DNA from 4 places in the Paenibacillus sp. OSY-SE genome. Region 1 is predicted to be linked to each of the others. Evidence: predicted binding sites of a transcription regulator. Region 1 holds the regulator's gene; each other region holds the start of a gene.
The links. The regulator Rex, encoded in region 1, represses fermentation and respiration genes when NADH is low (regulators of the CRP and FNR family bind a similar motif). The targets are predictions, from matches to a motif close to TTGTGAAATATTTCACAA.

Region 1 (7,436 bases):
CGATGTATTTATCCGCTGCCTGCAAGCGATCGATGACTTGCCGCTTCTGACTCTGCAACGTATTGTGGATGTATTTGGCGATCAAGAAGAGCGCGATTTAAAGTGGATGCTGGTGGAGAAGCTAAATGAACGTGAGCGGGACGTGTCCGATTGGGACGAGAAGGAAGGTAACTTTCCATTCCGTCAGCTAACGTTGAAGCAAGGGGATTGGACGGATACCCTTCCTCCGCGTGAAGGTTCAGAGAGCAGTCCGCTCAACAATGTGACGTTCCGTGGCTTTATGGATGAAGTGAGGAACAATTTGGCGAGTCTGTTGCCGAATTACGAGCCGCGTGAAGCTCAGGAACAAATGTTTAACGAAGTGATGGAATGCCAGGAGCAGGACCTTCATCTCTTGATTGAAGCTGGAACAGGCACTGGGAAATCACTTGGATACTTGCTCCCTTCCTTATATTACAGCGTATCTCAAGAGAAGAAAGTGATTGTTAGCACGCACACTATCAATTTGCAAGAACAGTTGAGACAGCGTGATTTACCGCTTCTGGAGAAGATTGTTCCGTTTCCTTTCAAAGCTTCGGTGTTAAAAGGACGCAGTCACTATTTGTGTTTGAGAAAATTTGAACATAAAATAAATCATAGAGAGTTCGTTCATGCGCGTGACGACAGCATAACCGCTGCTCAGTTTCTCGTCTGGCTAAGCCAGACGGAGCATGGCGATGATGAGGAGCTGCATTTGGTCCACAAAGGTCCAGATTTCTGGGATACGGTGTCCAGTGATAGCGACTCTTGTCTGAACCGGGCTTGCCCGTGGTTCCGGCGCTGCTTCTATCATCGGGCGAAGAATGAAGCGAATTTGTCGGACATTATTATAACGAACCATTCTCTGCTGTTCACCGATGTCATTGCCGAACATCGTCTGTTGCCTACCTATGAACACTTGGTCATAGATGAGGCTCATCATTTTGAAGAGACGGCAGGCAAACATCTAGGCATCCATTTGCAATATTTTTCACTCATTCATCCGTTAACGCGGCTATTCAAAGACAGCAAGAATGGAGCATTGATCTTGCTTCAGATGCGGCTCCGCCTATCCGGTCACGAGAAAGCGCTTATCTGGGCAGAAGGAATCGACAAGCTGCTCACGCAAATCGTCGACGTGAAGGAACAATGGGACCGTTTGAATGAAGTCTTGTTCCAATTGCTTCCTCCGACTGAGAACGGACAAGCCGAAGCCGCCGGGCAGACGGTATTCCGGTTGCCGTCGGGCGAACGTCCAGAAGCTTGGGCCGGCATCACCGAGCTGGAAAGCGACATCCATGTCCGGCTTAGCGATATTGTTCGGTCAGGAGAGAAGCTGGCCAACGAATGGAAGGATTACGATGACGATGAAATTCAGGGCGTTGTCGTGGACGTGACGGGATTGTTCAAAGAATTGGGCCTAGTTCGGGATGAATTCCGCAACTTTATGCAGGGGAAAGACCCGGAAACGGTCTACTGGATGGAAGGGAATTCCCAGTTCAAGCATAAATCGATGCATATGTACGCAGTCCCGGTCGATGTGAGTGATGCACTGAAACGGTATTTTTTTGAACCGAAGAAAAGTGTAATTCTGACATCGGCTACGCTGTCGGTCGATAAATCATTCCAGTTCGTGGCAGAACAAATCGGGCTGAAGGATGCGGAGCGGGATGGACGGCTGCACACGGTCATATTACCGTCACCGTTTAATTACCGGGAACAGGCATTAGTCGTTATCCCACGTGATTTCCCGAGCGTAAAGGGCGCATCAGATGCAAAGTTCAACCAGATGTTGACGCAATCGATAGCGGATGTCGCGCAAGTAACGAGAGGACGAATGCTTGTGCTCTTCACCTCGTATCGCATGCTGCGGGATGTATATGCGCCTTTGAAGGAAGCGCTGAGCGTTCACGGGATTCACGTGCTTGGACAAGGCATTGACAGCGGTAACCGCAGCAAGCTGACCCGCAGGTTCAGGGAGCAATCCGCTTCCGTCTTGCTGGGGACGAGCAGCTTCTGGGAAGGGGTGGACATTCCTGGAGATGCACTCACGTGCTTGGCGATTGTTCGACTTCCGTTCCAGCCGCCGAACCACCCGTTGGTCGAGGCAAAATCAGAGCGGCTGAAACGGCAAAATCAGAATCCATTCCGGAAGTATTCCGTGCCGCAAGCCGTTATCCGCTTTAAGCAGGGATTCGGCCGATTGGTGCGGACCTCGCAGGATAAGGGAATTGTCATCATCTATGATACGCGCGTGATCGAAACAAGCTATGGCAAGCACTTTTTATATTCCTTGCCGGGACCAAAGATGGAGCACATGGCTGCAGAGCAGTTGGTTCCGCGCATTGAAACGTGGTTGGACGATAATCAAAAGACGTTGAAGAGCGATGAGGGGACTTGATTTAAGATATGAAAACATTAAAAATATCTGAAGCTGTTGTTCGACGTCTGCCGGTCTATTTGCGTCATTTGATAGAACTGAAGCAGCGTGAAGTATTGACAGTTTCTTCTCAGGATTTGGGCCAGAAGCTGGATTTAAATCCAGCGCAAATCCGCAAGGACTTGGCTTATTTTGGAGATTTTGGACGCAAAGGCATTGGTTATGACGTATCTTATTTAATACAGCAAATCCGTCATATATTGAAGCTGGACCAAATTATTAACGTTGGCCTGGTCGGTGCCGGTAAACTGGGGCATGCGTTGTGCAATTACACGGTCTATTTGAAAGACAACATGAAAATCGTAGCTGTGTTCGACGCCATGGAGTCCAAGATTGGCACGGATATTAATAATCTGAAAGTTCAACCTATGAGCGAAATGATCACAACGGTTCGAAATCAGCACATCCGTATCGGAATTATTACGGTTCCGGCCGCGGAAGCGCAATATGTAGCGGAGCAATTCGTCGAAGCCGGTGTAGAAGCCATTTTGAACTTTGCGCCTGTTATTTTGAAGGTTCCGTCTCATGTGCGCGTGCATACTGCCGATTTCACAACGGATTTGTTTAGCCTGGCTTATTATTTAACGGATCAGGGAAAGGAAGTTCCAGTCCAATGACAAAGCGAATCATTATTGAAAATGGCGCCTTTGCGGTACTTAATGCTCAATCCGGGCAAACCTCAACCAAGGGAACGATGGTTATTGAAAATGATCGAATTGTCCACTTGGGAGATTCACTTCCCGCGCAGTTCGATACGAGTGATGCAGAGAGAATAAACGGCAAAGGTCTGTTCTTCCTGCCTGGTTTAATCAATACGCATGGTCATGCTGCGATGTCGCTCCTGCGCGGGTATGGTGACGACATGGTGCTGCAATCGTGGCTGCAGGAGAAAATGTGGCCAATGGAAGCGAAATTTACGTCACAGGATGTGTATTGGGGAACCGCATTATCCGTCGTTGAGATGCTTAAGGGCGGAACCACAACGTTCGTCGACATGTATGATCATATGGATGAAGTCGCTAAAGTCTGCGAACAGTCTGGCATTCGGGGCTGTCTAATGCGCGGCGCAATCGGGCTGTGTCCTGAAGACGTCCAGGATGCGAAGCTTAAAGAAGCGGTTCAATTCGCAAAAGACTGGAACGGCAAGGCGAATGGACGGATTACAACCGTGCTGGCGCCACATGCGCCATATACGTGTCCGCCGGCATTCATTGAGAAGTTCGTGCAAGCGGCACATGATATGGATTTACCTCTTCATACACATATGTCGGAGACGAAGGCGGAAGTGGAACAGAACGTGAAGGATTATGGGCTCCGTCCGGTTGCTCATTTAGAGAAATTAGGCTTCTTCTCCCGGCCGTCGTTCATTGCACACGGGGTACATTTGACAGATGAAGAAATTGCGACTCTGGCTCACTACCATGTAGCTGTGTCTCATAATCCAGGCAGCAACCTCAAGTTGGCGAGCGGTGTAGCTCGGGTTCCTGAATTGTTGCGCGCAGGAGTTGTCGTCTCTCTCGGAACGGATGGTCCGGCCAGCAACAATAACTTAGACATGTTCGAAGAAATGCGGCTTGCTGCGCTTATACACAAAGGAGTATCGGGAGATCCAACCGCGATTCCGGCTGCAGAAGCGCTGCGCATGGGTACCGTATACGGGGCGAAGACGATTTCGCTTCCTGATGTAGGATTGCTTGAGGTCGGTATGAAGGCAGATATGGTTGCGGTAGATATCGATCAAGCTCACTTCATTCCACATACGGATCTCGTATCTCACATGATTTACTCCGCTTCGGCTAAAGATGTGAAGCATGTGTGGATTGATGGAGAACAGGTCGTGAAGAATGGCGAATGCCTGACGTTAGATGAAGAACGTATCCGTCATGAGACGCAGCAATGCTTCGAGCAGCTGCTGCAGCGATAAGCGGGGGGATTTATTCATGGTAAGAAGCCGCACACGTCGGCGTTCCAAATGGAAATGGTATATCCCGCTGGCGGTTCTTATTCTGATTCTTCTCATTGCTGCCGTATATATGTATGTGCAATATATAAATGCTGATGAGCGAGTGAAAGAAGCTGATATCATTCGCCAAGCGAATGATAGTGTAAAGCTCGCAGAAATATCCGGTGTCGAGAAGAGCGTATGGGACGACATTGTCTATGTTGTTGAAGGTAAAGATGAACAAGACCAAGAACGACTGGTGTGGGTGTTTCCGAAGAAAGTCGTATCTATGTACGCCTTTGAAGGAATAAAAAAAGATGCGATGAAAGCAAAAATAAAAGAGCAATATAACAAGGTTCACATCGTACGGCTTATTCCCGGATATAAAGACGGGCAATATGTATGGCAGGCGATGCTGGAGCGAGCGGACGAACAGGGCGCCAACCGCTATTATTATCAATTTTATCTGTTCGCCGACGGTTCACCGATCGGAGAAATCTACGGGCTGCCTAATAAATAACGATGAACCACCTGTCAAGTGCTCATTACACCGTATTCTTGCAAGTGACGCGATTGAAGCGTTGCAGCGAGAATACGGTGTTTTTTTTGTTGCCAAGGGGATTGGCAGCTATGGTACACTTTACATTCAACTTCAGTGTATATACTATGATATACTCTAACATGTACTGAATGATATATTTCATGTATTCAACAAGCGCCGTTTTCATGTAGATAGATTAGAGTGTGAGGAGGTATTTCAGCATGACGAAAAAAGTTCGTATCGCGCCTACCATCCTGATTATGATTGTGACGGGCGCCGTACTGTTCGGTGGATGGGCGTTGTATCAGACTAATTTTGTGAAGCAGCCAGTGGAACAGATCGTGCAAAAGCATGCTGAGATTACACAATATCATGTTGACTGGCAGACCGACGCGATGAAGGTTCAAATTCAGACGAAGCCGGGTGTCGATGTCCGTGAATTGGTTCAGCAGCTGAATGGCGACTTGGAAAAGCAAGCAAAAGGGAAAAAGGTAGTTATTGAATATATGAATGACCATAGCACGCCGAAAATCGATAAATGGTGGTCCCAGGCATTGTTTGATGTCGCTGAAGCGATGGTACATCAAAAATATAGTCAAATTCCATCACGTCTGCAGCAGCTGCAGCAGCCGGGGATAGAAGTTCAGACGGAAATGGACAACCAGTATGTATATATTACGGTGAAGGATGGACAAGGCAGCAAGACGTTGCTGCTGCCGTTAGAAGGTACACGGATGGGGGTGTGGCCGTATGAGAAATCGACAATCGATGCGATGGCCTGAGTGGGTCATCGGCGTATCCATTCCACTCCTGTTGTTCATTATTTTCCTTGGAGTGAATGTGTGGCCGATCGTACTGGCTGCCGCCGCAATAGGTGTATTGGCGTTCGTAGCGCAGCGTCGTGGTGCGGGTATGGCAGCAACCTCTGGCCGCAAAGATTCACGAAGTCTTAAAGTCACTGCAATGAGCTTCGATAACATCGGGGGTCAAGAACGTGCCAAAAATGAGCTGGTAGAAGCTTTGGACTTCCTGGTTCACCCTGACGCTATCAGTAAATTCGGAATACGTCCTCTAAAGGGCATTCTTCTAACTGGTCCTCCGGGGACAGGGAAGACGTTGATGGCCAAGGCGTCGGCCCATTACGCAGACGCGGTGTTCATTGGAGTATCCGGCAGTGAGTTCGTAGAGATGTTCGTTGGGGTCGGTGCTGGCCGGGTGCGAGAGCTGTTTAAGGACGCGAGACAGCGTGCTGTGAAGGAGAAAAAAGAGAACGCAGTTATTTTTATCGATGAGATTGACGTTATCGGCGGTAAACGTGAAGGCGGGCAACAGCGGGAATACGATCAGACATTGAACCAATTGTTGACGGAAATGGACGGTTTATATGCGGATCAGACGCCAAGAATTCTCGTGATGGCAGCGACAAACCGTAAAGAGATGCTCGACAGCGCCCTGCTGCGTCCGGGTCGGTTCGACCGTCATATTCAAGTGGATATGCCGGACAAGAAAGGCCGTCGTCACATTTTGGATTTGCATGCGGATAACAAACCGCTGGCCGATGATGTCAATCTGGACCGGATTGCGGAAGAGACGTTCGGATTTTCCGGTGCACAGCTTGAAAGTGTACTGAATGAAGGCGCGATCTATGCGATGCGTGAACAGGCTGACTTGATTTCGACAGCACATTTATCGCAGGCGATTGATAAGGTGCTGATGGGAGAGAAGAGCGACCGCGAGACGAATCAGGAAGAACGGCGCCGGGTCGCAATTCATGAATTGGGTCATGCAATTATGGCGGAGCTAGTCCGTCCGGGAAGCGTATCTCAAGTTTCATTAAGTCCGAGAGGTCAAGCGCTTGGCTACGTCCGACACCAGCCGCAGGAAGAACGTTATTTGTATACGAAGCCGTTCTTAGAAGAACAGATTATGATCGCGCTGGGTGGAGCTGCTGCTGAAGAAATGTTCTATGGGAACCGCAGTACAGGCTCCCAGGGAGACTTCGATCAAGCGCTTAATATTGTCGAGACGATGATTAATTCAGGCTTGACCAGCTTGGGAATTGTACGCCTGAAGCATCTGTCTCCCGATGTCTTGACAAAAGAGACACAGGCGATTATGTTAGATTTGACGAATCGCACGCATGAGCTGTTGAAAGAGCACCAGGAAGCATTCGAGCGCTGTCTGAAGCATTTGATTGAAGAAGAGTACGTAAGCGGTGAGAAATTCCGGTGTCTATTATGTGACAAGAAACAATTACCAGCGTGAAAATGCGCTGGTTATTTCTTTTTATTTTCAACAATCATGTTAAGATAATATTAGGTACCTATGCACTGATAACGCGAGCTATATCTCGGGTACACTATGCAGAGCATAGCAACATGAAAGGTGGAAGAGACCATGTTTTTCAAAAAAATCGGCGTCATTGGCGGCGGTACAATGGGCCAAGGCATTGCAGAAATGCTTGCTGTGAAAGGCCTGGACGTGCTGCTAGTGGA
Region 2 (7,436 bases), on a different contig from region 1:
TTCGACGACGGCCAGCAGCAACTCCTCCTTGCTCTTGAAGTGATAATAAATATTCGATTTCGACACACGGCTTTTCCGCATCACATCATCCATGCTTGTATAAGCATATCCGCCCATCAGAAACATCTGCGCTGCCGTCTGGATGACCTGATCGCGATTGGATGGTTGGTTTCTTTTTCGATTCATAACTAGAACTATACAGTACTATTTTTAATAAATCAATCCCTTTAGTTTAAGGCCGCTATCTTAGGATTCGAGCCGCCGTTATGATGGGCGCACCCAACATACTCCCGCTGAACACGTCATATTACTAAAATGAAGTATCGATCCTCACATTACGACAAAGGAGCGTGTTTCATCATGGATTATCTCCCTCCGCAGCAACCTGCATATGCAAATGTGCCGCAGCCCATCAGGAAAGACGGGGCAGGCGCAACCGATCTCGGCCCGCGCGATGTCATGCGTGATTTGGAGAATCCCGATCTGCTGGTGCCGCCGGCCACCGATGCCGGAACGGTCCCTAACTTGAAGTTCTCGTTCTCCGATACCCACATGCAGTTGAATCATGGCGGCTGGTCGCGGGAAGTGACGGCCAGGGAGCTTCCGATCGCAACGACCCTTGCAGGGGTGAACATGCGGCTGACGCCGGGCGGCGTGCGAGAGCTGCATTGGCACAAGCAAGCGGAGTGGGCGTACATGCTGCTCGGCCGGGCACGCATCACCGCGGTCGATCAGAACGGGCGGAACTTCATTGCCGATGTCGGCCCGGGCGACCTGTGGTATTTCCCTCCGGGAATTCCGCACTCGATTCAAGGATTGGAGGAAGGCTGCGAATTTCTGCTCGTATTCGACGACGGCAGCTTCTCGGATATCGACACGTTCTCCATCACCGATTGGTTCGCGCATACGCCTAAGGACGTGCTGGCATCTAATTTTGGCGTACCCGAAAGCGCCTTTGACGGGATCCCGACGGAACAGCGGTACATTTTCCAATCCACCGTGCCCGGCTCGCTAGATAGCCAGAAAGTGCCGGATCCTTATGGAACGGTGCCGCTATCCTTGACTTACCGCATGCTCGCCCAGACTCCGATCAAGACACCTGGCGGATCGGTACGTATTGTTGATTCGACCAACTTTCCGATTTCGACCCGCATCGCGGCAGCGTTGGTCGAGGTTCTGCCCGGGGGCATGCGGGAAATGCACTGGCATCCGAACAACGACGAGTGGCAATACTACCTCACCGGCACTGCACGCATGACAGCTTTCGCAGCGGAGGGTGAAGCCCGGACATTTGACTTCAGGGCTGGCGATGTCGGATATGTGCCGTTCGCCTTCGGTCACTACATCCAGAACACTGGCAATCAAAGCCTGTGGTTTCTGGAGATGTTCCAGAGCGACCGCTTCGCCGATGTATCGCTGAATCAGTGGATGGCGCTCACCCCTCACGAACTCGTGCGTGATCACCTCCATGCCAGCCCCGAACTAATGCAGGCGCTGCGCAAACAGAAATGGCCTGTCGTCAAATACGAGGGGACGCCCAAGCCGCCCAAGCCGTTGTGACAGGGGGCATTACTGCTCCAATAACTGCACGATCCCATGTCCGCCATCTACAATGACCCTATCTCCCGTTTTCAGCCTTGTTGTGGCGTTGCCGCAGCCTACGACTGCCGGAATCCCCATACTTCCGCTTTAGTGAAACATGCCCATATTCAACCTGGTCAAACGAGATTGCCTTTTGTGTGTCCATTACCTGACGCCTTGAGGCGTAGCACATATAAGTTGAACTTCATTGTTTTCCGTAGGTCAGTGTGAGTTCCCATTGGATAATGTACAGTGGAATGTACAGATTGAGCGGCCAAGTGGCATGTTGGCTGTATTTAGTGCAGTGGATTTGGCTGTTTTTCAGCGACTGCGGCGAAACGAGTCCAAACCATTGGATGAATTCCAATGAAACATGCCGCAACGGGATTTGCAAGATATTTCTACTGCATAAAATCCAATGAAAAATGAGACGCGGAGGATACGAAGCAGCCTTCCGCCCTGCTTTTTCTTTAAATATGAGGTGAGGGGCCAACAGGGAGCGATTCCATGCCAGAATGATCGCTGCAACGGAATTCATCGTCCCGGCGTGCTTGTGGATGCTTGATGAGGCAGCGTACAAAAAAAGCCTATGGAGTCGTATGAACCCATAGGCTTCCAAGCGATTCATTTAACTGCAGCGCGCAACGCTTGCGCGAATTTGGATATGCCCGGGCCGATCTCATCAGGCTGCGGCCGCGCATATGTAAAGCGAACATAGCCCGATTCCGAACCGTACACGCTTCCCGGAACAAAGACGACCCCCCGCTTCATACCTTCCTCCAGCAGTCTGCCATCGTCGACGGGCCGCTTTATTTTGCACCACAGATGCAGCCCGCCTTGCGGCAGCGTATAGGATACCTCACCAGGCAGCTCGCGCTGCAAGGCATCAATGAGCAGATTCCGCTTATGCGACAGCTCCTGCCGCAGCCGTTGCAAATGCCGGTCAAAATGGTCCGAGGACAGTAATTGCGCAGCAATGCGCTGCGGCAGCACGCTAAGTCCGAAATCCATCTGCTGTCTCTCGTCCGTAAGCCGGTTCACAACCGATTGCGGGGCGACCATCCAACCGATGCGCAAGCCTGACGCCACTGTTTTGGAGAGCGAACCGATGTAGAGCACGGTGCTGTTGACATCAATCGACTTGAGCGATGGCGGCGGATTGCCCGCGAATGAAGTCAAGCTGAACGGATCATCCTCCACTACGGGAATTCCCAAATGTCCGCACACATCGAGCAGCCTCTCCCGGCGTGACGGATCAAGCACGCGGCCGGTCGGATTATGGTAATTCGGATTCACAAAGATCATGCGTATGTTATGTTCCCGGTACAACGATAGAATTCCCTCGGGACAGACACCCTTTTCGTCAACGGGCAGACGGAACAAGCGAAGGCCTGCCGAATGAAACATAGGCAATGAATAGTAATAGGACGGATCTTCGATCGCCACAGCATCGCCCGGGCTTAATAACCGCTGGGTAATCAAATACAGTGACTGATGAGATCCCGAGGTGATAAGGATCGAGGATTCCGTTGCCCGGATGCCGCGATATTGCTGCAAATAAGAGACCAGCGCTTGCCGCAGCGGAACATAGCCTTGCGGATTGTCATAGCCCAAATCCTCATGTAATGAATGCTCGCTCAAGAGCAGCCGAATGGCTTCATTTGGAGATAAGTCGGGAGACAGCTCGCCGCTTGCGAAGTCGATGAGCAGACGTCCCGTATCGAGTTCTTCCCGGATGGTCCGCAAGAAGGATTGGTTCGGCTGCACGACGGTGCCGCCTTCTAAATACTGAAGCCAATCCGGTGTTTGCTTGGGAGCCCCCCATTTATATTTGCTTACCCGCGTACCGCTTCCTACCATGCTTTCGATAATTCCCGATGCTCGCAATTCTTCATAGGCTTGAACGACGGTACTCCGATTTACGTTTATTTGTTCGGCGAATTTACGCTCCGAAGGGAGAATGCTGCCGGGCGGAAACTCCCCATAAAAAATTCTGCGCTCCATATATGCGGCAATCTGCTGATATAGCGCTTGTTTGCTAGAACGATCCGGTTGCCACATAGAAATCCACCTCTTATATTTACTTAGTCTGTGATTTTTATCACACGACTTAAGTATAACATCTCACTAAATTAGTCGGCGCAGGCCGATTTCATCGAAACCTTGTCAACTATGTGTCAGTGTGTTGAACATGGATGATTGACCTCTACATAAATGGATGGCGACATGGCATCCACTCTGCTCTATGATAATGCTGAAGCGATTCGCTGTGTAAAAATTCGGTTTAACGGCAGTGCCGAACCGAGCTGCGCCTAGGCAATGTAATGAAAAATGACGGTTAAGGTTACGTATAGTGACGTTCACATCATGTACAAGCGGCGCATCGTCATTCACACCATTACGTGAACCCATTCACATAATGAGGCGCCGAAGGGCCTTAAAAACACACAGAACAGCATTCAGCTAAAGGAGGCCATTATGGATCAGGTTATTCTCGCGCGCATTCAATTTGCGTCCACTACGCTATTCCATTACATCTTCGTTCCGATGACGATTGGGCTAGCGTTCTTAATCGCGATATTGGAGACGCTCTACGTTGTGAAAGGCAAAGAAATATATAAACAAACCGCTAAATTTTGGAGTAAATTGTTCCTGATCAATTTTGCAGTCGGTGTCGTAACCGGCATCTTGCAGGAGTTCCAGTTCGGCATGAACTGGTCGAACTATTCCCGCTTCGTCGGGGACGTATTCGGACCTTCGCTGGCGATTGAAGGCTTGCTTGCCTTTTTTATGGAGTCCACGTTCATTGGCTTGTGGGTGTTCGGCTGGGACCGCTTATCGAAGCGCGTTCACCTCGCATGCATTTGGCTTGTATCGATAGGTACCGTCTTGTCAGCCTTTTGGATACTGACGGCCAATTCCTTCATGCATGCGCCAGTCGGCTATGTATTCCAGAACGGAAGGGCGGAAATGAGCGATTTCTTTGCGATTATCACCAATCCGCAGCTGTGGCTGCAATTTCCGCACACCTTATTTGCCGCCTTCGCTACCGGTGCGTTCTTTATGGCTGGCGTCAGCGCATGGAAGCTGCTGAAGCGGCAAAATCTCGAAATGTTCAAAAAATCGTTCCATGTATCGATTACGGTCGCCATGATATCCGCTCTGCTCGTTGCGATTATCGGACATCAGCAAGGTCAGCACCTCCTTACATCGCAGCCAATGAAGATGGCTGCGGCTGAAGCATTGTGGAACACGAGCGAGGATCCTGCGCCGTTCACCCTCTATGCCAATATCGATACGGTGGAAAAAGAAAATTCTTCCGAAATCAAAATTCCCTATATGCTGAGCATTTTATCGTTCAACAAGTTCAGCGGCAGTCTAGACGGCATGAACCAGATTCAGGCGCAGTACGAACAAAAATACGGGCCGGGTGACTACATTCCCTCGGTAAAAATGACCTTCTGGAGCTTCCGCACCATGGTTATAGCCGGCGGCCTCATGTGTTTGCTTGGCATCTACGGCATCGTGCTGGCCCGCACACGGAAGCTTGAACAACGGCCGTGGTTTTTGAAGCTGATGGTAGGCGCGATTGCATTCCCGTTTCTGGCCAATTCGGCGGGGTGGCTGATGGCCGAGATGGGACGCCAGCCTTGGGTCGTATTCGGAGTGATGCGGACCGAAGATGCCATTTCGCCTACGGTATCCGCAGGTGAGTTGCTCTTCTCGATTATTGCCTTTACGAGCATTTATGCGATTCTGGCCATTATCGATGCATGTCTGTTCGTGAAAGTGATTCGCAAAGACGCGGAGCAGGAAGAGGTTGAAGATTCCATTTCGCACGATCCGTTTGATAAGGAGGAAGCACATGCTCTCGCTAAATGAGTTATGGTTTATTCTCGTTTCTGTTCTATTTATCGGTTTTTTCTTCCTTGAGGGCTTTGATTTCGGCGTAGGTATCGTATCGCGGTTTCTAGGCAAGAGCGACCAAGAGCGCCGTATCCTCATCAATACAATCGGCCCTTATTGGGATGCGAACGAAGTATGGCTCATTACGGCTGGCGGCGCTATGTTCGCCGCTTTTCCGGAATGGTACGCCACCTTATTCAGCGGCTTTTACATTCCGTTTGTCGTGCTGCTGCTAGCGCTTATCGCTCGCGGCGTTGCCTTTGAATTCAGAGGGAAGATGGATCACGGAATCTGGAAAAAGACATGGGATGCCGCCATTTTCATTGGAAGCCTGCTTCCGCCTTTCTTGTTCGGAGTCGTGTTCGCGAATCTCATCCGCGGCGTGCCGATTGACAGCCATAAGGAGATGATCGGCAGCGTATTCGACCTGCTGAACGGCTACGCTCTCGCCGGGGGAGTGGCCGTCGTTCTGCTATGCATCCTGCACGGCCTCGTGTTTATCACGCTGCGCACCAACGGCGTGCTGCGGGATCGGGCACGGAAGGCTGCCCGTGACATAGGTCCTGCCGTTGCGGCCGTCCTGCTCATATTTGCGGTAATGACCTATTTCAGCACCGACATTTACACCGTACATGGGGCGCAATGGATCGCATTGCCGGTTCTCGCAGGCGCAGCGCTTGTCCTGGCAGGCCTATTTATCAAGAAAAAACGCGACGGTTGGGCGTTTGCCATGACGGGCGCGGTCATCATCCTGTCCGTTGTCAGCATGTTCATCGGCTTGTTCCCGCGGGTGATGGTCAGCTCGATCAGTCCCGACTTTCACTTGACGATTTACAATGCAGCTTCCGGAGCGTATTCGTTAAAAGTGATGACGTATATTTCATTGACGATTCTTCCGTTCGTATTGGGCTATCAAATTTGGAGCTATTATGTGTTCCGCAAACGAATTGATGATAAAGAACATCTGGAGTATTGATGAAGAAAAGCAGAATGCCTCAATACAAAGGGATACAAGCGCTCTATCTGACGCTAAGCTGCATTTCATTATTGCAAAGTATATGTATTCTGTTCCAGGCAACCTTGTTGGCCCATATTATTTCTGATTTATTTCACGGGACGCCTGTGGAGGATTTTTATCTGGACCTTGCTTGCTTCTTGCTCGCCTTTCTCAGCCGAGGCGTACTCACATGGGTGCGGCAGAAGGTGTCTTACCGTTTTGCAGAGAAGACTGGCGCCGAGACGAGAAGGCGGTTGCTGGATAAGCTGTTCGAGCTGGGTCCGAGATTTGCCAGATCCGAAGGAACGGGCAAGCTGGTCACCTTGGCACTTGAAGGGATCGCTCAGCTGCGCATCTTTTTGGAGCTTTATCCGCCACGCATGGTGAGCACCGCTGTGTTGCCGCTCGTTATCGCTGGGTATGTTTTTTTCCAAGATGCCATCTCGGGCGTCATTCTGGTTGTGACCGTACCGATTATTATTATATTCATGATTCTGTTAGGCCTTGCCGCCCAGAAACAGATGGATAAGCAGTGGCACTCGTACCGTATATTATCGAATCATTTCGTGGACACGCTGCGCGGGCTGGAGACCCTGAAATTTCTGGGACACAGCCGACGGCATCAAGCCTCGATCACCCGCGTCAGCGACCAGTACCGATCTGCGACGGTCCGCACCCTGCGCGTAGCTTTTCTATCGAGCTTTGCGCTCGACTTTTTCACCAGCTTATCCGTCGCCTGTGTGGCGGTGGGACTCGGCTTGCGGCTCGTGGAAGGAAGCATGGCGTTAGCTCCGGCCCTGACTGTGCTTATCTTGGCGCCGGAGTACTTTCTGCCCGTACGTGAAGTCGGCTCGGATTACCATGCGACGCTGAACGGAAGGACTGCTGCGGACAACATTCAAGCGATACTGGATTACGATACGGTACAAGCAGCGGCTGAACTGGACCGTTC
Region 3 (7,436 bases), on a different contig from region 1:
GTCGCAGTTCGGGATGCAGACCATGCCGTCGAACCAGTGCGCAGATACGACCGTTTCCAGCGAATCCGCAATAAGCTCGCGGCTTGGCAAGGAGTAGCGCATACCGATGTGTCCCATTGCGATGCCGTCATCGACACCGATCGTATTGAACTCGAACGGCACGCCGCCCGCTTCGCGAATCGCTTCCTTGACGAGTTTACCGAACTCTTGCAAATGAACATGGCCCGGAATGATATCGATATAAGAGTTGCACACCGCAATAAACGGTTTATCAAAATCTTCTTCTTTAACGCCTGCAGCACGCAGCAAGCTGCGGTGAGGCGCACGATCAAAGCCCTTTTTAATCATGTCTGAGCGCATCTTTTTGGCTGTCATAAATGGTGAACCTCCGTCTCTCTTGCTCCCCTTTATGAGGGATGAATGGAATGTAAGCTTGCTTTCTTCAAAAGTACGCCAATGGGTATTTCTTAGAGTCTATCATAACTGCTCTGCTTTTTCTACCAACTTTAAACAAGCTTTGCACCGCATTCTGACAGGGAAAAACCGGAAAAGACAGCATCATTTCAGAGCTGAAAACGTATACATACTACGACATTATCCTCATTTCTGTCATGGAGGCATGGCGATGATAAAATCCCCCCATCCGTATGGGCAATACGCAGAACAGTGCGCCGGACTGCAAGCGCCGCTCGCTTGTCTCAACCTGGACTTGTTGGAGCAGAACGCGCAAGAAGTGCTAAGACGCGCAGGAGGCAAGCCGGTACGCATCGCCACGAAATCGATTCGCTCGCTTGAGGTGCTGCGCTACGTATCGAGACTGAGTCCGCGGTTTCAAGGCCTCATGTGCTATTCACCATGGGAGGCAGCCGCTCTGGCGCAGGCCGGCTTTGCCGATGTGCTTCTGGGATATCCTACAATGGATGCCGCTGCATTATCAGAATTGGCCAAATACTCAGTGAGAGCGCATCACGTCACACTGATGGCGGACGGTCTAGAGCAGTTGCAGCTGGCTGAGACGATCGGGCGGCAGGAGGGCGCCTGCTTCGCGATATGTCTCGACGTCGATATGTCGTCCTCCTTATACGGCATCCATTTCGGTGTCCGCCGTTCGCCGCTCCGCACCGTTGAGGAGACGCTGCGGCTTGCGGAGTACATCCGCCGCTCCTCGTCGCTGAGGCTCACAGGCGTGATGGGTTATGAAGCGCAGATGGCGGGTGTGGCGGATCGCGTGCCGGGTGCCACCATGATGAACACCATCGTTCGCCATCTGAAGCGGCGCTCGGGCAAGGACATTCAGGCGCGCCGCTCCCGCATCGTGCAGGCGCTCTCCGCCGAAGGGCACGAGCTTGCCTTTGTGAATGGCGGCGGCACGGGGAGTCTGGGCTTTACCGCTGCGGATGCCAGCGTTACGGAAGTAACGGCAGGCTCTGCCTTTTTTAATCCGGCTTTGTTCGACCATTATGCAGGCTTGAGGCTGTACCCTGCCGCTTCGTTCGCGCTGCCTGTCGTGCGTATTCCGAAGCAAGGCATCTATACATGCTTCGGCGGCGGTTATGTAGCATCAGGGAAGGCGGGCAAGGATAAATATCCCCGGCCAATATGGCCGGAATGCGGAATATTGCTGCCGAACGAAGGAGCAGGCGAGGTGCAGACGCCTGTGCAGTATCCGGAGGCGGGCAGCGGCGTATCGCTTCAGACCGGGGATTGGATATGGTTCAGGCATGCGAAGGCCGGCGAACTATGCGAACGATTTCGGGAGCTTCATGTGGTGAAAGGCGGCGTCAGGATCGGAACGTGGTCAACTTATCGGGGAGAAGGGTGGTGCTTCGGATGAAATCAGCTTCACAACCGCTGCATTGGAGCAATTGGTCGGGAACCGTGCAGTGCGATCCAGAGCAAATGTTGCGCCCGGACACAGAAGAGGAGGTATCCGAACTCGTTCAAGCAGCTGCTCGCCAAGGAAAAACAGTGCGCATTATCGGATCGGGCCATTCGTTCACTCCGCTCGGCGAGACCTCGGAATGGATGGTTCAATTAGACCGGATGCAGGGCATCCGCGAGCTGAACGAAGCGGAAGGCACCGCGACCGTCTATGCGGGCACGAGGCTGAAGGATTTGGGTGAGCTGCTCTTTGCGAACGGATGGGCGCAGGAGAATCTGGGCGACATTAACCGTCAAACCATTGGCGGCGCTATCGGCACGGGCACGCATGGGACCGGAGCCAGATACGGCAGCTTGGCGACGCAGGCCGTACGGTTCAAAGCCGTGCTCGGGGATGGAAGCATCGTGAACGTGGATGCCAGCCATCCCGATTGGTTCAAAGCGATGCAAGTATCGCTCGGCGCCTTCGGCATCATTACAGAAGTGACGTTGCGCGTCGTGCCGGCCAAGCGCAAGCGCCTGACCAGCTTCCGCACGACGCTCGAGGAGACGCTGGCCCAGCTTGACGAGTGGCGGGATCAACACGAGCACTTTGAATTTTTCTGGTTTCCCCATACGTCAGGGTCACAGGTGAAGACGATGAATTCGACGGAAGAGGAGGTAACGCCGAACCGGCGTTGGAACGAGTGGAGCAAATACGTTGTGGAGAACGGGCTGTTCTGGGGCATGTCGGAAGCATGCCGTCTCGTGCCTTCATTAAGCAAGCGTGTCAGCAGCGTATCCGCGCGCTTCGTGCCCGTGTTCGATGAGGTCGGTTACGGGCATCGGCTCTTCGTCACTCCAAGGCTCGTGAAGTTCAATGAGATGGAGTACAGTGTCCCGGCGGAAGCGATGCGCGGGGCGCTCCTCGATATTCAGCGCGCGGTGCAGAAGCACCGTTTCGCCGTTCACTTTCCGGTGGAGTGCCGTTATGTGCGGGGAGACGATATATGGTTGTCTCCGGCCTATGGCCGCGATTCAGCCTATATTGCGGTACATATGTATAAGGGGATGCCGTTTCAAGCGTATTTTCAGGAAATGGAGCGTATATTGCTTCATTACGGAGGCAGGCCGCATTGGGGCAAGTGGCATTCGCTTACGGCGGAGCAGTTGCGCCCTCTTTATCCGAAGTGGGATCAGGCGATGACGATTCGCGGGCAATGCGATCCGGACGGCATCCTGATGAACCGCTACGTCAGGCGGGTGTTGGGGGAGTGACTGGCGATCTCCTTCGATCTCCTTTGAATCCGAGTCATCCCCGCATAGTCTCGTCCTAATGACTTGGATTCAACAGTGACGGAAGCGGATATCCCCACCATGCTTGCTTCCTTTTTACTTCATTTTGGGCTTCACAACAAGCTGAGCCGCCCTAACATTGACAGGGCGGCTCATATATATTATCGAGCATGTCTTTATACCGACATGGATTTTATTTTCTTTGCGCTTGCCGGCTCATTCTTGTCATTCCGCGGTAAAACACGGATCGGCGTGTCCATGCGGCAATTTTGTCCCATTTCGGTTCAATGATCGGATGGCAGCATTCCCGAACTTGAGGCTGCGCCAGCATAATTGCGCCCGCAACGGAAGCGGCAATTAACAGAGCCGTTTCAATCCCGGCAGAAATGTGATTGTAGATGCCGGAATACACGACAAAGCGAATGACGATTCCATGAATCAAAAAGACGTAAAGTGTGCGTTGACCGAGAGCGGTGATGCCGTTGTTGCGTTTGGGCACCCATGCGAGGAAAGCGATGGAAGCGATGATTTCCAGTGCATAAATGCTAAGCCGCAGAACAGATGCCGCCCAGATGTTGCCCGTCCATCCCAGCTCGTGGAATGTCATGTTGTTCATCAGCCAGACTGGGTTGATCCGATTCGCCATCAAGTACAACGTAACGAGAATTCCAGCGGATAAGGCTGCCGCCAGCAGGCGGAGCGCCGGCGTAAATCGTGCGCGGAATGCATCGAAATTGAAAGTGTAGCCAATGACGAAAAACGGCAAGTATACGACAGACCGCGAGATGCCAAGCCATGCGCCTTCTACCGGAAGAAATCCGACGAGCACGCCGAGCATGAGTGACAAGATGATCGGATGGCGGACCTGATAGCGTGTGAAGAGCATCATCATAAGCCGCCAGAATATATGCCCGACAAGGAACCACAGCAATAGATAGGGCATGAAGAAGGAATGCGTAATGCCCGGAACCCGGAACAAGAACACATCGAGCAGCGAATATATCGATTGGAAAATGACATACTGCAGGGCGATCTGCTTCAGAACGCGAATACCAGCCATACCGTTCAAGTTATGACGCGCGAAATAACCGGTCACAAAGACGAACAGAGGCATATGAAACGCATAAATCCATAGAAACAAAGCTTTGATTTCCGGCATGCCGCCAATAAGAGGCTCGATAGCATTGCCGACAAATACGCATACGATTAACAAAAAACGCAAGTTTAATGCAAACGTCTCTCCACTCCCATGTGACGTTACCGATGCATTTTCGGGGGCGGTTCGTGTCAACCAACGCTCCCACATGGTGTATGTCCCTCCCTACAACATCAACCAATCGGCCTCTTTGTATATTAGCCGAAATTTCTTGTTATTTACAATTTAAAGTTATCATAGCTTATCGGCATATATTGTGATTAAGGTCACAAAGACTGAGGCGAAAGCGCTGCGCACTTTTGACAGAATTGCGAACGTTGCCCCGTCGCCTTAGACAGGAGCTCATCCTTGAAGTAACATATCAACATAGGGGAAATGAAAGGGGATGCAGAACATGTCTACCGTGTCTGCCGATAGTCGCAGCCGTCGGCTCAAGCGTGTGCGTTCATACATACCGAATCAGCACGGAGCATGGGCCATGCTGATCGTGCCTTTTGTAGTCGGTATGTTTGCGAGCCGGCCTAACATGACACATGTATGGCTGTTTGTGGCCTGGCTGGCTGTGTACTGCGGTTCCTTTGCGTGCATGCAGTGGATAAAAACGAGGCGGATAACGGTTTATCTAGGTCCTATGCTGGTATACGGAGTTACTTTTGTGGTATCGGCCGTTGTCGTGGTCGCGCTTCGCCCCGATATTTGGTGGATGGGCGCGGTGATGCTGCCGTTGTTCGTTGTTAACTTGATGTTCGCTAAGCAGAAGAACGAGCGGCATCTAGTAAATGATTTCGTTGCCGTTTTGCAATTTTGCTGGATGCTTATCATTTCGTTCGAGATTGGCGGCGGCACGGACTGGAGCTTGGCTTGGCGCTTGTTTGCCGCTTGTGTGCTGTACTTTGTCGGTACTGTTTTTTATGTCAAGACGATGATTCGCGAAAAAGGAAATCCCGTATATTATGCATTATCGATCATCGTGCACCTGATTGCGGCATCCATTGTTGGACTATTGTTTCCAGCGTGGATTGCAGTGCCGTTTGCGCTGCTGTTCATCCGCGCGGTCTGGATGCCGAAGCAAGCCGTAACGGTGAAGCAGGTCGGTATTTCGGAGATTGGATTCAGTGCCGTCACCGCTTGTTCACTCATTGCATTGCTCTGATTGGCAAGGCTGTTCTACCTGAATTGGGGGAAGGGCCTTGTCTTTTTATCAATTGACGCTGTGGCAAATATAGGATTATGATTAAGGACATGAACGATAGTGAACCAATGGGTTGTGGGGCGAAGGAGGTTGCGGCAACATGCAAGCGTTATCAAGGGGGAGCGAACCAGAAGTAGTAACTTTTGGCGAGTCGATGGCGCTCTTTAGTTCTGCCGACACACGGGGGCTGGAGTATGCGCAGACGGTAGGAAAATCATTCGGTGGCGCCGAGAGCAATGTGGCTATCGGCTTGGCACGCTTAGGTCACCGTGCCGGTTGGTGCGGCCGGTTGGGGAAAGACCCGCTTGGCCTTCACATTTGGAAGGCGATTCGCGGGGAAGGCGTTGATGTCTCCCGGGCCGCACTTGTCGGCGATGCGCCGACCGGCCTGATGATGAGAGAGCTTGTGGCAGGCAAATCGTCCGTATACTACTATCGCAGAGGTTCCGCTGCAAGCCGTATGGCGCCGGAGCATTTGGATATGGAATATATAAGTTCCGCACGTATGCTGCACGTTACCGGCATTACATGCGCCTTGAGCGATAATAGTGCGGATACGGTGGCGGCTGCGGTTCGGTCGGCGAAGGCAGCGGGTGTGAAGGTATGCTTCGATCCGAATCTGCGGCTTAAGCTGTGGTCAATTGAAGAAGCGCGAGCACGTCTGCTTCCGCTGTCTCTCGAAGCGGATTATTTTATGCCAGGACTCGACGAACTGAAGCTGCTATACGATACAGAGGATGAAGCAGCGATCTTCAAGCGGCTCTCTGCTCTGCCGGGCATCAGCATCGTCAAAGGCGGGCAAGGCGAAAATTACGTCGTTCAAGGTTCACATATCGAGAAAGTCTCTTATGAACTGGTCGAGCATGTCGTGGATACGGTAGGTGCGGGAGATGCATTCTGCGCCGGATTTCTATCTGGAATATTGCGCGGCAGCACACCGGTCGAAGCCGTCTCGTTCGGCAATGTGATGGGAGCAATGGTCGTGCAAGCTTTCGGCGATTGGGAAGCCATGCCGACATGGGAGCAGGTGCAAGCATCGCTTACGAATGCGGTTCATATCGAGCGCTAATTCCGCAAGCTTGAGCTTGATCTGCATATCAGACTGCTCGAATTTCGTCTAGTTGTGGTTGTCATGCACATGGTTGTCGAACACAAGGTAAAAGTAAAGGTGTAAGTATGGGGAGGAGAGTCAACATGGAAAAAATTCGCGTTATCCAACAAATACACGAGCAAGGTGTTGTTGCCGTACTGCGTGGGAATTCGCCTGAAGAGGTCGTTGAAATGGCGGCACAGGCCATTGCCGGAGGCATTCGCGTCATTGAAGTGACGATGACGGTCCCAAATGCGCTGCAAGCAATTGAACAATTAAGACGGATGTACTCTTCGAAATCTTCCAATGTGGACCGCTTTGCGATTATTGGTGCTGGCACCGTGCTTGAGCCTACCACCGCGCGAGCCTGCATTTTGGCCGGATCCGAGTTCATCGTCGGTCCGTCGTTGAATGCGGATACAATCAAGATGTGTAATCTGTACCGTATTCCGGTCATGCCTGGCGTCATGACAATTGGCGAAGTGCAGGAAGCGCTTGAGCTGGGGGCGGATATCATCAAGCTGTTCCCAGGCAATTTGTACGAGCCATCCATTATCGGGACGATAAAGGGCCCAATGCCGCAAGCGAACATTATGCCGACTGGCGGGGTCAACGTGGCGAATCTCGGCGATTGGATTAGAGCTGGCGCCGTTGCCGTAGGCATCGGATCAGACTTGACGAAGGAAGCGATAGCATCCGGCGACATGAGCTTGGTGCGCAAGAAGGCGGAGCAGTATATGGATGCGTACCGTCAGGCCAGATCGAAGCTGACGCTGCAGCCGCAATAGCAACAACAGCTCTTATGACCATAGGTTTATTAAGTTGTTAGATGAACCACACAA
Region 4 (7,436 bases), on a different contig from region 1:
TTCAGAGCATCATCGATTCCACGAATGCGGGCATTCAGTTCTTGTTCGGCGGGATACTGGGTGCGGAAAAGGCAGGCTTTACGTTCGCGCTGCAGGTATTGCCTATTATCATCTTTTTCTGTTCCTTGATAGCGGTTCTGTACTATCTCGGCATTATGCAGTGGGCTACGAAAATCATTGGCGGATTTCTGGCGAAGATGCTCAAAACGAGCGAAACGGAATCGATGTCAGCAGCTGCGAATATTTTTCTAGGTCCGACAGAAGCGCCACTTGTTGTTAAGCCTTATATTGAGAAAATGACCAAGTCGGAGCTGTTCGCGATTATGGTCGGCGGACTGGCGTGCGTCTCTGGTTCCGTTCTGGGCGGATACGCGATGCTTGGCGTTCCGATTGAATATTTACTTGCAGCAGCATTCATGGGAGCTCCCGGCGGCTTGTTGCTAGCTAAAATTATCATGCCTGAAACCGATCATCATCTTCGAGTGGAACGGGTTAGCATGGTAAAAGATACGGAGTCCCGAAATGTCATCGATGCCGCTGCTCGCGGAGCTTCGGACGGGCTCAAGATCGCTGCCGGCGTAGGTGCCATGCTGCTGGCATTTATATCACTCATTTTCTTAGTGAACATGATCATTGGCTGGGTTGGCGGCGTGTTCGGAATTGAGGCGCTGACGCTGGAGCAAATTCTCGGCTACCTGTTCGCGCCGATTGCCTTCCTGATCGGTGTTCCATGGAGTGAAGCGCTGCAGGCGGGTTCCTTCATCGGTCAAAAGTTCGTCTTGAACGAATTTGTAGCGTACACTTCGTTTGCGCCTGAGATTGTAAATCTGTCTCCAAAAAGTGTTGTCATCATCAGCTTCGCGCTCTGCGGCTTTGCCAATCTGGCGGCCATTGCACTCCTCATTGGAGGCTTGGGCGGGATTGCTCCTTCAAGAAGACAAGATCTTGCCGAGATGGGCTTCCGTGCGGTCATTGCCGCAACATTGGCTAACCTATTGAGCGCGGCTATTGCCGGGATGCTCGTGTAGATCAAATGATCGACTGAGATGTCATACCCCCGTCATGTAGACAGCTAAAAAGCAGTAAATCAAGCGGCGATCGCTTCCCTCCATTCAACCGGGGAATGGTCGCCTTTTTTTCTGGAACCGCCAGCACCGACATCATAAAAAGCAACAGCTGGGCAAATAAAACAAACGCTTGGACTATGATGAGCCCAAGCGTTTGTTGTTGGCTAATGAAAAGAGGAAGCTGATATCTTATTGTGCTTTTACGAATTCAGCCGATTGTATGCCGGCTTGGCGGCCGAAGATGATGATCTCTGCAACGGAGTTGCCGCCGATACGGTTTTGACCGTGCAAGCCGCCTGTAAGCTCGCCTGCTGCATACAAGCCAGGAATAGGTTGACCGTCTTTATTCAATACTTCTGTGTTCGTATTGATTTTCACGCCACCCATGGTGTAGTGAATCCCAGGGGAGATTTTGATTGCATAGTATGGCGCACCGGACAAGTCGTTGTCCATCGCAGTTGTTCTGCCGAACTCGGCATCCTTTTTATTCTTCACTGCGCTGTTCCATGTATCCAGCGTCGCTGTTAGCTGATCTGCCGGAACACCCATTTCTTTGGCTAAAGCCTCGATCGAATCGCCCTGAATGACAAAGCCCATTTCTTCATACTGCTGAATCGCTTTAGCGCGGGATTTTACGCCGGAATCAAATACAAGATAAGCTGATTTTTCAGGCAGCTTATTGATTGCAGCAGTGACATTGTCACGAGTGTCCAGCTCGTTGGTGAAACGTTTGCCCTCACTAGAAACAAGGATCGCTCCTTCACCGCGAACCGCTTCCCCGATGAGATAGGATTTGTCCTGCTGCACCGTAGGGTGAACCTGGATTTGATCCATATCTACTGTTACACCGCCGAGCTTTTCAATCATCTTAATGCCGTCACCGGTGCTGCCTACTTGGTTTGTTGTCACAAGACCTTTCAGATCGGAGCGAACCTCGCCAATCATATCCATGTTAGCGCCATAACCGCCGGTTGTCACAACGACAGCATCCGCTGCAATAGTTTTCTCATCTTTATTGTCGAAGAGGACCTTAACGCCGTTTACTTTGCCATCCTTCTCCGTAATTTCCGTCACATTAGCATTTACGAAAAGAGGAATTTCTTTCTCTTGAACATTTTTCACCAAGCCGTTGACAAGATATTGCCCTACCGCTGAGCCGTCTTCAGGACGGTGTGTGCGCTTTTCGTTCATACCACCCGTAATCGTGATATTGTTCAAACGAATTCCGATCGAATCAAGCCATTCGATTGCACTTGCGGAATTGTCAACGAAGAAACGAAGCATCTCTTTGTCATTAGTATCATGACCGCCTTTTAAAGTCTCTTCGTAAAATAGATCATTGCTGTCCTCAATGCCTTGCTCTTTTTGGAACTTGGTCTGGGAAGCATTCATACCGGAGGATGATTTCATCGTATTGCCGCCGGCAATCGGCATTTTTTCGAAAATAACCGGGTTCATGCCTTTTTCTTTTGCTTCAAGTGCAGCAGACATTCCGGCACCGCCTGCACCGACAATGATGATATCATAGTTATCTTTTAATTGATCGATGGGTGTATAGTTGGTTTTAGAAGCTCCCGAAACGGCTTCCGTTTCTGTGGACTCCGCCGGTTTTTCATTGCCCTGGCTCTGGTTTTGATTCTGGTTCCCGCTACCGCATCCCGCGATCACGAGCATGAAAGAGAGAACGAGAATAAACGTTGCTGCTACTTTCTTTTTCATGTTAACCACCCCGTTTTTCTATGATGTTATTTAGATGAACATAAAGAGCCCAACGAAAAAGGAGAGAGTAACGGAGAAAATGAGATGCGGTGATCGTATCGTCGCCTTTATTCTCCGAACTTAAAATCGTTCACGGTTACCTCCTCTGGTCTGCTTCGGAAGCTTTTTTAGGTTCACTTTATTTTAATATACTATCGCCCCCATTTATAGTGATTTATTTCACAATATTTTAATTTTGTCTTTGATCATGCATCGGGTTTCTAAAATACATCAAATCAGTTACGATTACCGAGTTAGGAGGCTGCTGTTATAAAGGCGCTACCATTATAAGCGGGGTACTCTTGTCAGAGCTGCTGTAATCGCTCTGCAGATAGTGTGGAGGAGGAGGAGTTCCCTTTATATATGAAGATTGATAAAGTAAGCATAAGGAGTATACTCCCCATAACGACAAGGATTTTAGATTTACTTGTTGAAATCATCATTTTTTAGCCTCCTATCTTAAGTACTCTCTGAAGGGCGTGGAATTCCTCTTTCGTGTTTTTTGACTCGCTACGATCATTACTTCATTTCTTGGATTATGCGCGCAAGCGATGATGCAGCAGTAGCCTCCAGTGACGGAGGTTTTTTCAGATGGTCGTTTGTTAAGAAGAAGGGAGATAGCTATGATTATTCCATTGGGCCAATTTGAAATTACATCCGGTAAAGTGGTTGTATCCGATCCTTGTTACGAACGGAATGAAAATACGATTATTATGGGTGTGCTGGACAATGTAAGCAACGGAACGTGGGCCGCTCAGGTACATAAAACCGAGGTTCGGGATTGGGGCGAAGCTTGCGCCAAGCTAATTGCTTATCACATATCGGTTGCCGACAAGCCAGATGAACTCGAATGGGTGAAGTGTCATTTTATTGTCGGGGTGGACAGCGGGCAAGCGGGGATCTTTGACGTCAGCGAGTATCGAATTCCGGATTCCGAACCTCAAGGGACAGAGTCCGATACGGACAGCGACTGGTATTTATCCTGCTGCGACATTACGGAAAGCGATGAGGAAGCCGGTGTCATGGATGGTGGCGCAGTCTCGCATTCCGGCTTCGGGGATGGAGGCTATGCGGCGTATTATGCCGCCAATGAACAGAATCGAATTATTGGAGTCAAGATTATTTTCATTAAAGATGCAGATCTATAAGAGAAGAAATGGTGACCAAAGTCTTAAACGGGAGTACCGTCCAATGCTTGCTGTGGATGTTTAAGTTAAACGGTCAAAGCCCAAGCATAATGATGTCCTGAAGGTGATGGAACGTTATTATGCTTTTTTGTCATGTCTCAGTAAACTAAATAACTCCTGCTTATGAAAGTTTAGTTTATAAGTCTCCATTTTTGATCATAGAATCAAAGTGTATCCTGAGTCGTACATTATACATGGGAGGAAATGAACATGACGAATGTGCTTAAAGCCCGTCCTAAGCTGTATGTCATGGATAACGGCCACATGAGCATGGACAAAAACTGGTTGATCGGCATGCATAATCCGGCTACGATCCTGAATCCGAATGCGGCGACGGAGTTCGTGGAATTTCCGGTCTATACCGTATTGATCGATCATCCGGAAGGAAAGATTTTGTTCGATACGGCCTGTAATCCGAACGGGATGGGCAAGGAAGGGCGATGGCCCGAAATGATGCAGCTCGCGTTCCCTTGGGCAGCGAGTGAGGAATGTTATCTGCATAACCGGCTGGAGCAGCTGAATGTCTCGCCACGTGACATCAAGTATGTCGTGGCCTCCCATTTGCATCTGGATCATGCCGGATGCTTGGAACTGTTCACGAACGCGACGATTATCGTTCACGAGGATGAGCTGAACGGCGCGCTGCAATCTTATGCACGCAACGAAAAACAAGGATCCTACATATGGGCGGACATCGATGCCTGGATCAAAAATCATTTGCAGTGGAAAACGATTAAGCGCACAGCGGATCAGTTGGAGCTGGTCGAAGGCATTACCCTTCTGAACTTCGGAAGCGGCCATGCTTGGGGCATGCTGGGCCTGCATATCGAAATGCCGGAAACGGGCGGGATCATCCTCGCTTCCGATACCATCTATACGGCGGAGAGCTACGGCCCACCGGTCAGGCCGCCGGGCATTATGTATGATTCGATTGGGTACCGGAATACGGTCGAAAGGATCCGCACTCTTGCCGCCCGAACGAAATCCCAAGTGTGGTTCGGACACGATGTGAATCAATTCAAGGAGCTCCGCAAATCAACCGAAGGATACTATGAATAAGAAGGCAAAGGAAGGCTTTATCATACTGTGAGCAGGTGGGTATGACCAGCTCTGCTAGGTTCTATTAAAAGAAATCATTGCACTGTGCTAGTCAAACACAGAATACGGCGCCATTGACAACTTGGTTCATAGGTCGGATTTCCTTGCAAATGTTGCATATTATATAATCCTTTTGTGCGACATTCGTTCAACATTACAGAGAAAAATCCGAACCCATCGGAGAAGCTGAGGTAGTATCATATGAGCTGTATGAGAAAATTGCTTTTTTGCATGTTAGCTATAACTTTAAGTTTAGGAATCTATCTCCCCAATGTGAGTGCTTCCCCAATCCAAGTAACAGTGGATGGGCATGACGTTGCTTTCCCGGATGAACCCCCGTATGTCGATAAGACATCCAACCGGACGATGGTTCCTGCCAAATTCGTATCCGAAAAGCTTGGCGCAAAAGTAAAGTGGAACGGGGCATTAAACCAAATCGCTTTTACGTATAAAAATGACACCGTCACTTTGGGGATTGGCGACAATTATGCGCAGGTGAACGGAAAGACGGTAACCTTCGGTGGAGGAGCGACGGTCAAAAACGGCCGTACGCTGATTCCGCTTCGCTTCATCAGCGAAATCTTTCATGCTGATGTAGATTGGCAGCCAGAGCGTAATCAAGTCAATATAACAACTTCTGTAAAAAACGTTCAAAAAGGAACGTGGATGTGGGATAGCAAACTCATCGAAAGGGATCAAGAAAAAATAGTAAACTTTGCAAGCGATAACGGTGTGGCGTCCATTTATCTTCAGATTGATAGAGATATTGCTCCAGAGATTTATGCAAGCTTTATTCGAAGCGCAACAGAAAAACAAATTATAGTAGAGGCGCTTGCGGGGCGTCCCGAATGGGCCTATAAAACGAAGCAGGATGAAATTAAAAAATTTATGGCATGGGTTAAAAGCTACAATGCGTCCGTTGGAGCGGAAGAGAGCTTTGCGGGTCTGCACTTTGATATCGAACCTTATCTTTTAGCCGAATGGAAGACAGACAATAAGGCGATTCTTGAAAGCTGGATGGACAATTTAAGGTTGATCGAGAAGGAAACCAAAGGGAGCGGCCTGAAAATTACGTTAGATGTTCCTTATTGGCTGAATACCGTAAAGGTTCCGGGCACTGAATACAGCTTCAGCGCATGGTTATTGGAGAAGTTCGATTGTCTTGTGATTATGGATTATCGCAATTTTGCATTAGGCAAGAATGGGATTGTGGAAAATGCGAATGCGATGATGAGAGAAGCATCGACTCTTAACAAAGAAGTGATCGTTGCCGTGGAGACCGCTAAAAGTTTGGAGAGTGATCGGGCATCGTTTTATTCCAAGAGTATAGAAGCCATGGAAAAAGAGCTACAAGCAGCTCATAAAAAACTGTCTCGATATTCAAGTTATGCCGGCTTTGCGATTCATGACTACATAAGCTGGGCCGCAATGAAATAAGCAAATTCTGAATCAGATCGCGAGTAAAGGGACAAATATCTCCGTAAGTCTTAAATTTCCCACCCTGATTAGCCGTCATTTTCGCATGAGCTGCTACAATAAAAAAGTCCCGATGAACGCTTACTTCACCGGGACTGACTTTGCGGTTCACGACTAACCTTACTGCCACTTCATTCAGAATAAGCATTATTCCATAGATTTATTCATTATTCAAATTGATTTTAAAGACATCCTCCTCATTACCACCAAAAACGATCATCCCACCTTCAGGCAGTACTACCGAATGATTGCTCGTTGCCTTTGAAAAGTTCACAACCTTTCCCTTCGCGTCATAAACGGCAAATCCCCCACTTACCGGAGCCTTAACGGTCATGACTCGATTGGCTGATTTTTCATTTAATCTTATACCATACAGCCTAAGCAGTGGATGGTATGATGCAAATCGAGGAGTTCCCTTCATAAATGGGTTGAATCGCATCTTCACTGATATAGGATTGTCCATCGATCCTTAAATACTCCTTATGGTTCACGTTATAGAAATTCAAATCAAAAACATCTCTTCCGTTCATAATAGGAATATTAATTACATTTACTGCTTTATTCTTATCAACAATTTTAGTGCCGGATGCGTATCCATGGTTGATGTCAACGGATATATTTTTGGCCAAAAGCGCTTTGGTCAGATACATGATTGAAGTTATCTTTTCATCCAAATCGTAGTAGTTTTTTCCATTTCTATGTTCCCATACCGTTTTACCTACGGTACCGTATAATCCAGAGTAAGCAAGCAAATCGGATGGCATGTCCACTTTCAATGGAGGTTCAAATGTTTTTTAGGTAGGATCTCTTTAATGATGCCTTTGGTTCTTGTATATTCCAATAAAATATT

Region 2: A372_RS0123405 (cytochrome ubiquinol oxidase subunit I) is a predicted target of Rex. The motif match lies at 3,982-3,999, and genes of this name have one in related genera.
Region 3: A372_RS0124700 (YwiC-like family protein) is a predicted target of Rex. The motif match lies at 4,567-4,584, and genes of this name have one in related genera.
Region 4: A372_RS0106295 (flavocytochrome c) is a predicted target of Rex. The motif match lies at 2,994-3,011, and genes of this name have one in related genera.

What each region holds. Positions count from the first base shown of each region.
Region 1 covers NZ_ALKF01000184.1:61,362-68,797, forward strand. Annotated here, with positions in the region: gene dinG (ATP-dependent DNA helicase DinG) at 1-2,419, shown strand, start outside; gene A372_RS0116040 (redox-sensing transcriptional repressor Rex) at 2,428-3,075, shown strand; gene A372_RS0116045 (amidohydrolase) at 3,072-4,382, shown strand; gene A372_RS0116050 (cell wall elongation regulator TseB-like domain-containing protein) at 4,399-4,920, shown strand; gene A372_RS0116055 (hypothetical protein) at 5,163-5,723, shown strand; gene A372_RS0116060 (AAA family ATPase) at 5,692-7,206, shown strand; gene A372_RS0116065 (3-hydroxyacyl-CoA dehydrogenase family protein) at 7,339-7,436, shown strand, end outside.
Region 2 covers NZ_ALKF01000196.1:122,067-129,502, reverse strand. Annotated here, with positions in the region: gene A372_RS0123420 (TetR/AcrR family transcriptional regulator) at 1-186, opposite strand, end outside; gene A372_RS0123415 (oxalate decarboxylase family bicupin) at 361-1,560, shown strand; partial or broken gene A372_RS36625 (PEP-utilizing enzyme) at 1,570-1,680, opposite strand; gene pdxR (MocR-like pyridoxine biosynthesis transcription factor PdxR) at 2,206-3,642, opposite strand; gene A372_RS0123405 (cytochrome ubiquinol oxidase subunit I) at 4,060-5,463, shown strand; gene cydB (cytochrome d ubiquinol oxidase subunit II) at 5,447-6,463, shown strand; gene cydD (thiol reductant ABC exporter subunit CydD) at 6,463-7,436, shown strand, end outside.
Region 3 covers NZ_ALKF01000198.1:75,468-82,903, reverse strand. Annotated here, with positions in the region: gene ilvD (dihydroxy-acid dehydratase) at 1-375, opposite strand, end outside; gene A372_RS0124715 (amino acid deaminase/aldolase) at 626-1,834, shown strand; gene A372_RS0124710 (D-arabinono-1,4-lactone oxidase) at 1,831-3,138, shown strand; gene A372_RS0124705 (acyltransferase family protein) at 3,350-4,462, opposite strand; gene A372_RS0124700 (YwiC-like family protein) at 4,707-5,465, shown strand; gene A372_RS0124695 (sugar kinase) at 5,605-6,573, shown strand; gene A372_RS0124690 (bifunctional 2-keto-4-hydroxyglutarate aldolase/2-keto-3-deoxy-6-phosphogluconate aldolase) at 6,699-7,382, shown strand.
Region 4 covers NZ_ALKF01000156.1:19,326-26,761, forward strand. Annotated here, with positions in the region: gene A372_RS0106290 (NupC/NupG family nucleoside CNT transporter) at 1-1,028, shown strand, start outside; gene A372_RS0106295 (flavocytochrome c) at 1,257-2,786, opposite strand; gene A372_RS0106305 (DUF4241 domain-containing protein) at 3,449-3,973, shown strand; gene ahlS (AhlS family quorum-quenching N-acyl homoserine lactonase) at 4,223-5,071, shown strand; gene A372_RS0106315 (copper amine oxidase N-terminal domain-containing protein) at 5,321-6,547, shown strand; partial or broken gene A372_RS36195 (hypothetical protein) at 6,747-7,436, opposite strand, start outside.